Regions from separate parts of the Shewanella sp. SG44-2 genome, predicted to be linked through region 4. Evidence: predicted binding sites of a transcription regulator. Region 4 holds the regulator's gene; each other region holds the start of a gene.
What was found. Region 4 encodes MetJ, which represses methionine synthesis genes. Its sites were predicted from a motif close to TAGACGTCTAGACGTCTA; they were not measured.
Positions count from the first base shown of each region.

Region 1: metK (methionine adenosyltransferase) is a predicted target of MetJ. The motif match lies at 1,311-1,328, and genes of this name have one in related genera.
Region 2: msrA (peptide-methionine (S)-S-oxide reductase MsrA) is a predicted target of MetJ. The motif match lies at 1,989-2,006, and genes of this name have one in related genera.
Region 3: serA (phosphoglycerate dehydrogenase) is a predicted target of MetJ. The motif match lies at 1,380-1,397, and genes of this name have one in related genera.

Region 1 is NZ_JACJEU010000034.1:6,606-9,825, reverse strand. Features, by position in the region: gene tkt (transketolase) at 1-819, opposite strand, end outside; gene metK (methionine adenosyltransferase) at 1,359-2,510, shown strand; gene H5181_RS18160 (GNAT family N-acetyltransferase) at 2,658-3,220, shown strand, end outside.
Region 2 is NZ_JACJEU010000007.1:61,437-64,656, reverse strand. Features, by position in the region: gene H5181_RS07445 (thiamine pyrophosphate-dependent dehydrogenase E1 component subunit alpha) at 1-622, opposite strand, end outside; gene astE (succinylglutamate desuccinylase) at 779-1,807, opposite strand; gene msrA (peptide-methionine (S)-S-oxide reductase MsrA) at 2,029-2,508, shown strand; gene trxB (thioredoxin-disulfide reductase) at 2,710-3,220, shown strand, end outside.
Region 3 is NZ_JACJEU010000005.1:90,645-93,864, reverse strand. Features, by position in the region: gene serA (phosphoglycerate dehydrogenase) at 23-1,252, opposite strand; gene H5181_RS05485 (DUF2238 domain-containing protein) at 1,445-2,068, shown strand; gene H5181_RS05480 (response regulator transcription factor) at 2,537-3,205, shown strand.
Region 4 is NZ_JACJEU010000004.1:247,186-250,405, forward strand. Features, by position in the region: gene H5181_RS05045 (cytochrome c) at 1-126, opposite strand, end outside; gene H5181_RS05050 (sulfite exporter TauE/SafE family protein) at 483-1,223, opposite strand; gene metJ (met regulon transcriptional regulator MetJ) at 1,298-1,612, opposite strand; gene metB (cystathionine gamma-synthase) at 1,822-2,991, shown strand; gene H5181_RS05065 (bifunctional aspartate kinase/homoserine dehydrogenase II) at 3,122-3,220, shown strand, end outside.

The sequences.
Region 1 (3,220 bases), on a different contig from region 4:
AGCTGCTGCAATTTCAGCATCACCTAATGGTGCACCATGACAATCATGGCTACCCGATTTGTTAGGCGAACCAAAACCAATAATGGTTTTACAGCAAATCATTGATGGCTTATCTGTTACAGATTTAGCTTCTTCAATTGCTGCACGGATAGCATCTGGATTATGACCATCTACATCAGCAACAACATGCCAGCCATAGGCTTCAAAACGCTTAGGAGTATCGTCAGTGAACCAACCTTCAACATGACCATCGATAGAAATACCGTTGTCATCCCAAAATGCCACTAACTTACCAAGGCCTAATGTTCCAGCTAATGAACTGACTTCGTGAGAAATCCCTTCCATTAAACAACCATCGCCTAAGAAACAGTATGTGAAGTGATCCACAATGTCGTGTCCAGGACGGTTAAACTGAGCCGCTAAGGTTTTTTCAGCAATCGCCATACCAACTGCGTTACTGATACCAGCACCTAAAGGACCCGTTGTGGTTTCAACACCAGGGGTATAACCATATTCAGGATGACCAGGTGTTTTAGAATGCAACTGACGGAATTGCTTTAGCTCTTCGATAGGCAATTCATAACCAGATAAATGCAGTAAAGAGTAGATAAGCATAGAGCCATGACCGTTTGACAGAACAAAACGATCGCGATCGACCCAGTTAGGATTAGTTGGATTGTGCTTTAGAAAATCATTCCATAGCACTTCGGCGATATCAGCCATCCCCATTGGGGCACCTGGATGACCAGAATTGGCTTTTTGAACCGCATCCATACTTAGGGCGCGAATAGCGTTAGCGAGTACTTTACGAGATGACATGCTCTCTCCTGCTTGTTTGTAAGGTCTAACGGGCAATTGTGAAGCCATATTTTCCCCTACAAGGCGATGTGACGCAAATTAAAATTTCTCTCATTACATTTTATGTCTGTAATAAACGCCATTTTGCTTATATAAGGCATCAACACCGCTACATTTATTCACCATATAAGATGATCACATCACCAAAAAGTGCATTGATGCTGTGAGTAATTATTTATTGACAGTCGAGCACGAAACTAGCTTAACATCATTAAAACAAAGGTTTTAAGGTCACATAAAGCTTCCTAACCATGGCTAACATTGTTCAATTAATAGTACTAAAGTAGTTAAATTCGATCAGTAAAAACTATAAAAACCGATTTTAATCATAATGTTAATTAGCCTCACCGCTAAACACACTCCTTGTGAATAAAAAATATTCATGCACCACTGCACAATTCTCCAGTTAAATTCGTATAAAGGGGTGTTATCAGATTAGATTTCGACTAAAATAGACGTCTAGACGTATATTCAAATGCAACCAACGAGATTTTCCTATTATGGCAAAGCACTTGTTTACCTCTGAGTCTGTCTCAGAAGGTCATCCAGATAAAATCGCCGATCAGATTTCTGATGCGGTATTAGACGCAATACTTGAGCAAGATCCAAAAGCTCGTGTTGCGTGCGAAACGTATGTCAAAACCGGTATGGTATTAGTGGGCGGTGAAGTCACCACTTCTGCTTGGGTCGACATAGAAGAAATTACCCGTAAAACGGTACGCGAAATCGGTTATACCAATTCAGATATGGGTTTTGATGCTGATTCATGTGCGGTACTTAATGCCATAGGCAAACAGTCACCAGACATCAATCAAGGTGTTGATCGTTCAGATCCTGCAGAGCAAGGTGCTGGTGATCAAGGGCTAATGTTTGGTTATGCCAGCAATGAAACCGACGTATTAATGCCTGCACCGATTACTTACGCGCACAAATTAGTTAAGCGTCAGTCTGAAGTCCGTAAAGACGGCACACTACCTTGGTTACGCCCAGATGCTAAAAGCCAAGTCACGTTTGCTTATGATGATGGCAAAATCATCGGTATCGATGCGATTGTATTATCAACTCAACATCGTGAAGATGTGACACAAGCTGATCTGATTGAAGCGGTAATGGAAACCATCATCAAGCCGGTATTACCAGCACAATGGTTAAACAAAGACACTAAATACTTTATCAACCCTACTGGTCGCTTTGTGATTGGTGGCCCAGTTGGTGACTGTGGCTTAACAGGTCGTAAGATTATTGTAGATACTTACGGCGGTATGGCTCGTCACGGTGGTGGTGCTTTCTCTGGTAAAGACCCATCAAAAGTAGACCGTAGCGCGGCTTATGCTGCACGTTATGTTGCTAAAAATATCGTTGCTGCTGGTCTTGCTGACCGTTGTGAACTACAAGTGTCTTATGCTATTGGTGTTGCAGAGCCAACGTCTATTAGTATTGAAACATTCGGTACCGGTAAAGTATCGGAAGAAGTATTGATTAAATTAGTACGTCAACACTTCGAATTACGTCCATACGGCTTAACGGCAATGTTAGATTTGGCGCGTCCAATCTATCAGCAAACTGCTGCTTATGGTCACTTTGGCCGTGATATCTTCCCTTGGGAAGCGACTGATAAAGCTGAAGCACTTCGTGCGGATGCAGGTTTATAATCAGCCAGCATAATTATCGTCTTAAGCTAGTATCTGTATTAAGCTAAAACGATAAAAAATAAAACCGCCAACTGGCGGTTTTATTTTATCTAATTGGCGACACAATAATTCAATCTCAATATTTGATCTCAACATTTGGTCACAACAATGGCTCTGGTTATGTATCAACCCACTTGGCTAAACACAAAGATAACAGCAAACCACCAGCCGTCAACGGCAACTAACGCCAGTGCGATAAACAGCCCTGTGACTAACATTCCAGCCATTAACTTGCCAGCCATTAAACAGTGGTCTGCAATCAAGTTATTCTATCGTCAGCATATGCCTTATGCTCGGTTAGCTCAGAAAGAGTCTGTGGCTGTTATTCATCATCTTAGCTCATCCACTATTGATGGAACTGATGAAGTTGATATAAGTCAGCAAAAAATAATCGCGGCGATAAGAGTTAAACCTATTGGCCAATATCAATTAATCAATGGATTGTTGGTTCATCCTGACTACCGTGGACAACAGCTTTCAACTCAGTTATTGAAATTTATAGCGCCTCAATTAATCACTAAAAATTGCTTCTTGTTTGCTCATCCGTGGTTAATCGACTTATATCAACAGCAGCACTTTATCGTTATAGATCAACATGATTTATCAGCAATACCAGCAGACATCATTCAGTTGTATCGCCGCTATCACAGCGAACAACGGCCACTCGTGTT
Region 2 (3,220 bases), on a different contig from region 4:
TCGGAGACTTAAGCACTGCAGCCATGTTCAAACCAGCATGGAAGTCACCTTCTGATGCTGCACCTTCGCCAAAGTAACAAATGGCGACGTTACGCTTGCCTTGCAGCTTCATACCATAAGCAACACCTGTGGCTTGTGGAATTTGAGTTGCCAGTGGTGATGAAATGGTTTGGTAGTTGAGTTCGCGGCTGCCGTAATGAATCGGCATTTGACGACCTTTACCTAAATCTTTCTCATTACTGAACATTTGATTCATAAATTGTTCAGTCGTAAAACCGCGATAACGCAATGAGGCGTGCTCACGATATTGAGCCAAAATGACGTCGTCTTTATCAAGCGCTGCTGTGCTGCCAATAATTGAGGCTTCTTCACCGGTACAGGTCATGTAAAAACTAATCCTTCCTTGACGCTGCGCACCCAACATACGCTCGTCTAATACGCGTGTAAAAACACAGGTATCAAAGATTTTTTCGGCCAAAGCCTTGTCGATTACTGGTAGAACCGCGTTTTCATACGTAGTGCCATCAGCTTGCAAAATACGCAAAATGGGGATGTGCAATGACGCTTTGTCTAAGAAGCTGACACGGTGCACTGTTTCATTGGTCAGTGGTGCGTTGCTCATATTATGCTCTTGTTATTGTTGAGCCATGTTCAACATAAACATGGCTCTATTTATACTATGCGAGTAGACATTACGTTAACGTAAACTACCTATCAATACTTACTCTCACTGTAAACGCATTTTACTCACGATTGACATGTATATATTGCTTTACGACTATAAAATTGACTCGTTTGGTGCAGGTACTAAACATAGCACTGTACGTTGCCCAATGGGCACATTTGCATTGGGAAATACGATGGCTTCTTGTGGGTATTCAACAATGATGGCATTACCGCCTTCTGTCGCTAATACCTCGCCCTGACTAAAGGCACTGAAGTTTTCTGCATCGCCTGCAAAGCTAAATTCAAAATCATCAAAGTGCTTGTTAATAGAGCGCGATACCTTATACAAGTTGACCTTGCTAGGGTCGAACTCAACAGGTGCTAACTTAGTTTCAGTAATCAACTTTTCAAGCATAGTATGAGTTTGTGCAAAACGACTCATGTCATTTTGGCCAAATGGCATCACTTTGCCTAATTCCACCGTAAAAGCATCTGCTTGAAATTGCTCTGACGAATAATAACTAAACGTTGTTGTTGGTTCGTGGTGAAACAACATAGTATCAACGCCACATGCCGCCAAAAACATAATTTGTTCACCGCTGAAAGCACGGCCTGGGCGGTATGGGTAAATGGCAAACTTTTCATGCTTTGAGGCACGGATGGCAGTATGTAAGTCGTAATGAATACGTTGGTTGTCGCTATTAGCATTGAAAAAATCAGCCACGTATTGCTCTAATGCTTTGGCACGGTGACGCTCTGGATGGCTTAAGCCCTCGCCTTTAGAATGCGCGCCACTAAAAAGACGATTCATGTTTTCATCAATAAAACGGGTTTTATTGAGAATAGCAGTAGGGTTACCAATTAAAAACATCACACGCTGCTTGGCAATAATGCGTTGGCTGAGCAAATCTTTAATGAGTTGATTACAGATTTCAATCGGCGCAGTTTCATTACCGTGCACAGCACAAGACAGCACGATATCTTTGGTGGCATTAGCCGGCGTAAATACAATCACTCCCGTATCCCACACATCTACGCGAGTATGATCTGCCAACATAAAATCATATGCCGCAGGTAATTGATTTGGATTGGCTAACGTATAGGCTAAAAAATCGCGGTTTATCATCAGGTCAGATAACACTATCAACTCCTTGTCTCATTATTATATGGCGTAGTTAACTTTGACGTAAAACGATGTTAACTATTACTGCCTATTGTGGCGGATTCTATCATAGCCAAACGCTATTTTATTGGTGGCATAACTTAGATTTATTTATTAATAAAAGTTTGCTTGCAAATATTGTCGATATTCAACACAATTACAGCCATCTAGACTTCTATAATTTGTTTTAAGGGTTTGTCATGGCGTTAGCAACATTTGGTGCAGGCTGTTTTTGGGGTGTTGAATATTTTTTCCGTGAAATTAACGGCGTCAGTAACGCAACGTGTGGCTACATGGGTGGCAAAGACAGTGCGACGACATATAAAGAAGTGAAGACGGGTTCCACTGGTCATGCAGAAGTGGTGCAAGTTGAGTTTGATCCAGAAGTCGTCAGTTACAACGACTTGTTGGACACTTTTTGGAAAAACCATAACCCAACCATGCTGAATATGCAGGGCGGCGACATTGGCACACAATATCGCAGTACGATTTTTTTCCACGATAAAGAGCAAAAAGCCCAAGCTGAAAGCTCTAAAGTGGCGTTAGCACGCAGTGGTAAATGGGGGCAGCGTCATATTGTGACTGAAATTGTACCGATACAAACATTCCACATTGCCGAAGAATACCATCAGAATTATTTAGAAAAAAATAATTTACCAACCTGTCACTTGGTTTACTAAACCTACGCTAGCAAACAGTATAGAGCGACAAGTAACCGTTTCAAGCAAGCTAATGTGCACCATTACCTCACCTGAAACGGAATATTTACACAATAGATAACCCCAATCGATTTCCTACACTCAACTTCACTTTACCCGCAGAGGTAAATTCCATACAATCCCATGCAAATTGCTTAAGGCATGTTATCGGAGAACAAAATCATGAGTGAAGCTCGTCACGTTAACCTACTAATTTTAGGTTCTGGCCCTGCCGGCTATACCGCTGCTGTTTATGCAGCGCGTGCAAATTTAAATCCTGTGATGATCACAGGCATGCAGCAAGGTGGTCAATTAACAACCACAACTGAAGTGGAAAACTGGCCAGGCGATGCTGAAGACTTAACTGGTCCAGCATTAATGGATCGCATGCAAAAACACGCTGAAAAGTTTGATACCGAAATTATTTTCGATCATATCAATGAAGTGACCCTAACTGAGCGCCCTTTCCGTTTAAAAGGCGACAATGGCGAATTTACCTGTGATGCATTAATTATTGCCACTGGTGCATCTGCTAAATACTTAGGTCTTCCATCTGAAGAAGCATTTATGGGCCGCGGTGTTTCTGCCTGCGCTACATGTGACGGTTTCTTTTATCGTAACCAAAAAGTTGCGGTGATTGGTGGTGGTAATACTGCTGTTGAAGAAGCACTTTACTTAAGTAATATTGCATCTG
Region 3 (3,220 bases), on a different contig from region 4:
TGCTTATAAAATATAAGTCAGTTTAAAACAATACCCGCGCACGGATAGTGCCTTCAATAGACTTTAATTCAACTAATGCTTCTTCAGCTTGATCTGAATCGACTTCCATTACCACGTAACCAATTTCAGCGGTAGTTTGTAAGTACTGAGCAGCAATGTTAATGCCTTTTTCAGAAAACGCTTGGTTAATTTTAATCAATACACCAGGACGGTTTTGGTGAATGTGCAATAAGCGTGAGGTGCCACTATGTTGTGCTAAAGACACTTCAGGGAAATTAACCGCAGACAGAGTCGAGCCGTTGTCTGAGTATTTGACCAGCTTACCTGCCACTTCTACGCCGATGTTTTCCTGTGCTTCAGCAGTACTGCCACCAATGTGCGGTGTGAGTAATACATTGTCTAAGCCACGTAGTGGAGAGATGAATTCATCATCATTCGACTTAGGTTCAACAGGGAATACGTCAATCGCTGCACCCGCAAGATGTTCTGACTTCAGTGCATTGGCTAAGTCTTCAATATCAACTACGGTTCCGCGAGAAGCATTGATAAAGAAACTGCCTTGACGCATTTGAGCAAATTCAGCTTTAGCGAACATATCTTTAGTTTGCGGTGTTTCTGGTACATGCAGACTGACAACGTCCGCTTGAGCCAATAACTTGTCCATAGAGTGAACTTGAGAGGCATTGCCTAACGGTAACTTATCTTCAATATCGAAGAAAATTACTCTCATGCCTAAGGTTTCAGCCAAAATACCCAATTGAGTACCAATATGACCATAACCAATCACACCTAAAGTTTTACCACGGACTTCAACACTGCCATTAGCACTCTTCAACCAACCGCCACGATGTGACATGGCATTGCGCTGTGGAATGCCACGCATCAGCATGATGATTTCACCAATCACCAATTCAGCAACACTGCGCGTGTTGGAGAAAGGAGCGTTGAAAACTGGAATGCCCAGTTTCTCAGCCGAGGCTAAATCGACTTGGTTGGTACCAATACAAAAACAACCAATCGCAACCAATTTTTCTGCATGATGCAGTACTTCCGCAGTAAGCTGGGTGCGGGAGCGTAATCCAACAAAGTGAGCATCTTTAATTGATGCAAGCAAAGCCTCTTCGCCTAACGAGGCTTTATGGTATTCAATGTTGGTATAACCTGCACGTTCTAGTACATCGACCGCAGTTTGGTGGACGCCCTCCAACAGCAGGATTTTGATCTTATCCTTGTCAAGCGAGTGTTTCGCCATGATATGGGTACCCTCTTATCATTAAATGGTGCTTAAGCTAATGGTTATACTAATGCTTATACTAATAGTTATGATATAAATGCGGACTTCCGGCGCATTATCAAAGTAGCACTTTTTTAAGCGCTTGTAGAGGGCTAGATGGCTAAAGTTTATATTCTAATTTGAGAACAATATCTCATGGAGAGAATTAAGATGAAGAGTAAGGTTATATGGATAGGGATTTATCTATTAGTACTGTTGTGGTCAGTTAGCGCACCTAAAGATATGTTCACTTGGTGGTTAGAAGCTATACCAGCGTTAATCGCATTACCTATTTTATTTTTTAGTCGTAAAAGCTTTCCGCTGACCACGTTAGCTTATGCACTTATTTTAGTGCATTGCTGTGTATTATTTGTGGGTGCGCGTTATACCTATGCCGAAGTGCCGTTATTTGACTGGTTAGCACAAGTGATGGGCAGCGAACGCAATAACTACGATAAAGTCGGCCATTTTGCTCAGGGATTTATTCCGGTAATATTAGCTCGCGAAATATTTATTCGTAAGCAGGTGATGCAAATTGGTGCCTGGTGTCAGTTTTTAGCAGTATGTTTTGTGTTGGCATTTTCAGCTTTTTATGAATTAGTTGAATGGTGGGTTGCCATTGCTACGGGTGAAAATGCCGAGGCATTTTTAGGTACTCAAGGATATGTTTGGGATACTCAATCTGACATGTTTTTAGCGTTAATTGGTGGGGTATGTGGCTTACTGTTGTTATCGTCTCTTCATAATAAACAAATAGCGACCAAAATGGCGCTTAACCAGCCGTCTGCATCATAGGGCTCACTTAGCTTATTCTTCCATAAAATGTGTAAATTTGGCTGCTAGCATTGATGATAAATTGATGATGTTGAGCGAATTGAAAGTATGAGCTTATCAGTCTTGAGTTAGTGATAAAGTCTACGCAAAGTCAGTCAAATTTACTATTCATACTTTAGACTTACATAATAGTCATAATAACTAGCAAATTTTTACTATGCTTGCTGTATAGGAAGGTTTTCATTATAAAAATCGTGATTGATAGTGACCGACTTACCATGATTATCCATTATTTTGGCGAGTCGATTTATCAAGTAACGCGGTTAACGAATAAATAAAGCACATGCTCTAATATAACGACAAAAAGTAAACTATCTGCTCAACCTAGTTCTGAAGGCTAGTAAACGTATTTCATTTACGTATAGTATATAGCCTCAGGATGTGCTCAAGGTATGTTGAGCAATAATGTACTTTTCAGGGAGAAGAGTGATGAGTTCAAATATTGATGAGTTGGTGTTTTTGCACCAAATCGCAGCACCTTGCCATTTAGCTATTTTGGCAGAATCTATCGGTTTAAAAACTCGAATTGTAAAGCACGCTGCTGAGCTTGAGTTAGAAAAAAAATCCAACAACTTTTATCTTGTTTCACAAAAAGGTGCGGCCTTAGACAGTAAGGGCATTCCGTTGTTGGTATCGCGTTTAGTTGAGCATGTCCCTGTAGCATTATACCAAGTTGAACGTGGATCACTTGATCAAGAGTCTGCATTGCTCCTGGGGGTGCGGGGTTTATTATACAGTGACCAACGCATGGATTTAATGCTGACTGGTTTGCGTAAAATGGTTTCTGACGAATTGTGGTATGACCGTCCATTGATCAGTAAAATTTTTAGACGTTTAGTCCAGCAGTTAGATACCAGTGCTGAAATCCCAGCCGATACTGTTGCCATCCTCCAAAGATTGACCAGCCGAGAGAGAACCATTATTCAGCTTGTCTCTAGCGGCGCGCGTAATAAAGAAATTGCTCAGCGCCTGTGTATTAGTGAACATACTGTTAAAGCACATATCTCATCAATTTTCCGTAAAACGGAGTCTCGTAACCGAGTTGAGTTATTGCGTTGGGCACAAACCTATCAAAGCCATTGTGAATTAGTGAGTTAACGTACATATAAATTT
Region 4 (3,220 bases):
TTTACATTCTTTTTTGTATAGGTGCTTACCTTTTTTAGGATTACCACCATCTGCGGCCATCACTTGGGTGCCAAGTGATAATGCCATAGCAACTGCGATACCAACTTTAATGTATGTGTTCATCATTTTGTCCTCTGTCGGGCTTATTAGGGTCGTGCTTAACAACATTTAATTATTTCTTTGCTGTAAACAATGTTACCTAAAAGTGGGTAGTGTTAATTTGAAGTAGATCATATCCATGAGAAAAATCTAATTGAAAAAAAGTTAATTGAAAGAAATCTAATGAACTAGTGTGATATGGATCTATTGCATATAGATAATGAGTTTGTTAGGGGAAGTGAAACGGTTTTTTTTGATACTTATTGATGGCGTTTTTTAGGTGAGAAATAGACTGCTTGATAAATAGAAGGGGAAGATTTTAATCATTGTTAGAAAACAAGCCCATTGATGGCTCGTTTTGTTTACAGGTGCAGAATAGTTGATTAGCTCATTAACGTGTTGGTCGACATAATAACTAACACGGTTGCACTAATACTACATAACACTAATGTGGCTATACGGGTTTTATCTTTATCAACGCGACCAATTAACTTACCCGAGACAAGATAACCAGCAACGACTGAAGGCAATAATAGCAGTGATAGCCATAAATGCTTCACTTCAACTAAGCCGACGATGGCTAAAATGGCTAGCGCTATTAATGAGCTAAACACGAAGAAGGCTGATAAAGCGGCTCTAAATTGACTTGGGTCTTGGCCTGCAAGCAAAATGGCCATTGGCGGACCGCCGATGGCTGCGATATTGCCAAATATGCCCGAAAATACCCCTGCGATAAATAAACTGAGACGATTAATGGGGGCGCTAAAGCGAAAAATGCTAAGAATAACAGCAATAAACACAATAGCTGCAATCACTAAGCCTAATATTGCTTGTGGGGCAAACAGCAATAATCCAGCGCCTAAAAACCCCCCAGGAATTCGCCCGAGTAAGGCATATTGCAAACCATTAAATTGTAAGTGACCACGCTCTCTAAACAAGGTCATTGCAGAAATGGCAAAGCCCATAACAATTATCGGAACTGGAACTAATTGAGGATTAACAATATACAGCAGCGGGCTTGCAACAACGGCTAACCCAAAGCCAATTAAGCTTTGAGTTAGCGCGCCAAAAAACACGATAATTGATGCCAGTATCAAGGTCGTTGGATCGATAAATGACATCATAAGTTCTCTTTAAAACATCACTGCTTCTTTATAGGGCAGTTTAAAAGTTTGTGAGGTAATCACTAATCAGTGAATTATTCGAGTTCTTCCCACTCGATACCCATATCATCCATTAACTTTTTCGCTTCACTTGGAATGCTATCAGGCTGATCTTTTGAAAGATCACCGTCATAAGGTAATGGTTGACCGGTGTACGCATGCAAAAATGCTTCGCATAGCAGTTCACTGTTAGTTGCATGGCGCAGATTATTTATCTGGCGACGCGTCCGCTCATCTGTCAGTACTTTTAATACTTTTAAAGGGATAGAAACCGTAATTTTTTTTACTTGTTCATTCTTTTTGCCGTGCTCGGCATATGGGCTGATATATTCGCCATTCCACTCAGTCATTAACTTACCCTTAACGATAAATACGCTGCAGATTTTAAACCGTTACAATCTCTAGTCAAATTATTGCTACTATTTAATCCCGATTGCAAATAGATTTCTTGATGTTTAGACGTCTAAACGTCTATTTTGGTTGACGGATGGGGATCTCTTAGGTAAATTTGGACGTCTAGACATCTCTTTGTGTGTTTGTGAAACTTTAGGAGTCAACCATGACTAAGCATCAAAGCGCCACATTGGCCGTTCGCCAAGGTATTGAAACAGACACACAACATGGTGCTATCGTGCCACCGATTTATTTATCGACCAATTATTCATTCGATGGCCACAATAATCCACGCGAGTTTGATTACAGTCGTTCGGGTAACCCTACTCGATGTATTTTAGGCGATGCACTCGCCAAACTTGAACAAGGTGCAACCGGTGTAGTGACATGTACCGGCATGGCCGCGATTACATTGGTGACTAGCTTACTTGGTCCTGATGATTTATTGGTTGTGCCGCACGATTGTTATGGTGGCAGTTACCGCTTATTCACTAACTTGGCCAGAAAAGGCCAATTTAAGTTATTGGTCGTTGATCAAACTGACGCACAAGCGCTGAGCAAAGCAATAGCTCAAAAACCGAAAATGGTGTGGTTAGAAACGCCATCGAATCCTTTATTGCGCGTGGTCGACATTGCTGCCATTAGCCAAGCTTGCCATGACGTTGGCGCGTTAGTAACAGTCGATAACACCTTTTTATCGCCGATATTACAGCAGCCTTTGTTATTGGGTGCAGACATTGTTATTCACTCAACCACCAAATACATTAATGGTCATAGCGATGTGGTCGGTGGAGCTGTAGTGGCTAAAGATCCTGAAGTGGGTGAGTTGTTACATTGGTGGTCAAATACTCTTGGGCTTACGGGTTCAGCATTTGACAGTTATTTAACCTTGCGAGGCTTACGTACTTTAGCGGTACGAATTCGTGAGCATCAACGTAACGCACAAAAAATTGTTGAGTTACTCAACGCCAGTGATGTAGTGGCAAAGGTGTATTATCCGGGTTTAAAAGACCATCCAGGTCACGAAATTGCGGCAAAACAACAACAAGGCTTTGGTGCTATGTTAAGTTTTGAGTTAATCGGCGGCGAAGCGGAAGTGGTGGCATTTTTAAAGGCGCTGTCGTTGTTTAGTGTTGCCGAAAGTTTAGGCGGGGTGGAAAGTTTAGTCGCCGTTCCGGCCACTATGACCCATAGAGCAATGGACCCACAAGCAAGGCAAGAGGCTGGTATTAAAGAGACTTTATTGAGACTATCTGTCGGTATTGAAGATGCAGATGACCTCTTGACCGATATTCAAGCAGGCCTAGCAGCTGTTGCCGCGATAAAATCAGCTTAATTCGAGTTTAAGTTAGCTGTGGTTTCGACCAAATTGGGTAAAATAGCAAAACATGCACTTGCAACACTATTGGTTTCAAAATAGAAGTCTAGCAGTCGCAACAAAGTCGTAGTTGTTTAAGGAGTCAGTAATGACGCGAAGTCATTTACATAAGTTTGGTGGTTCAAGTTTAGCGGATGCAGATTGCTATCGCCGTGTTGCACATATTCTACTTACGCATGGTCAGAGT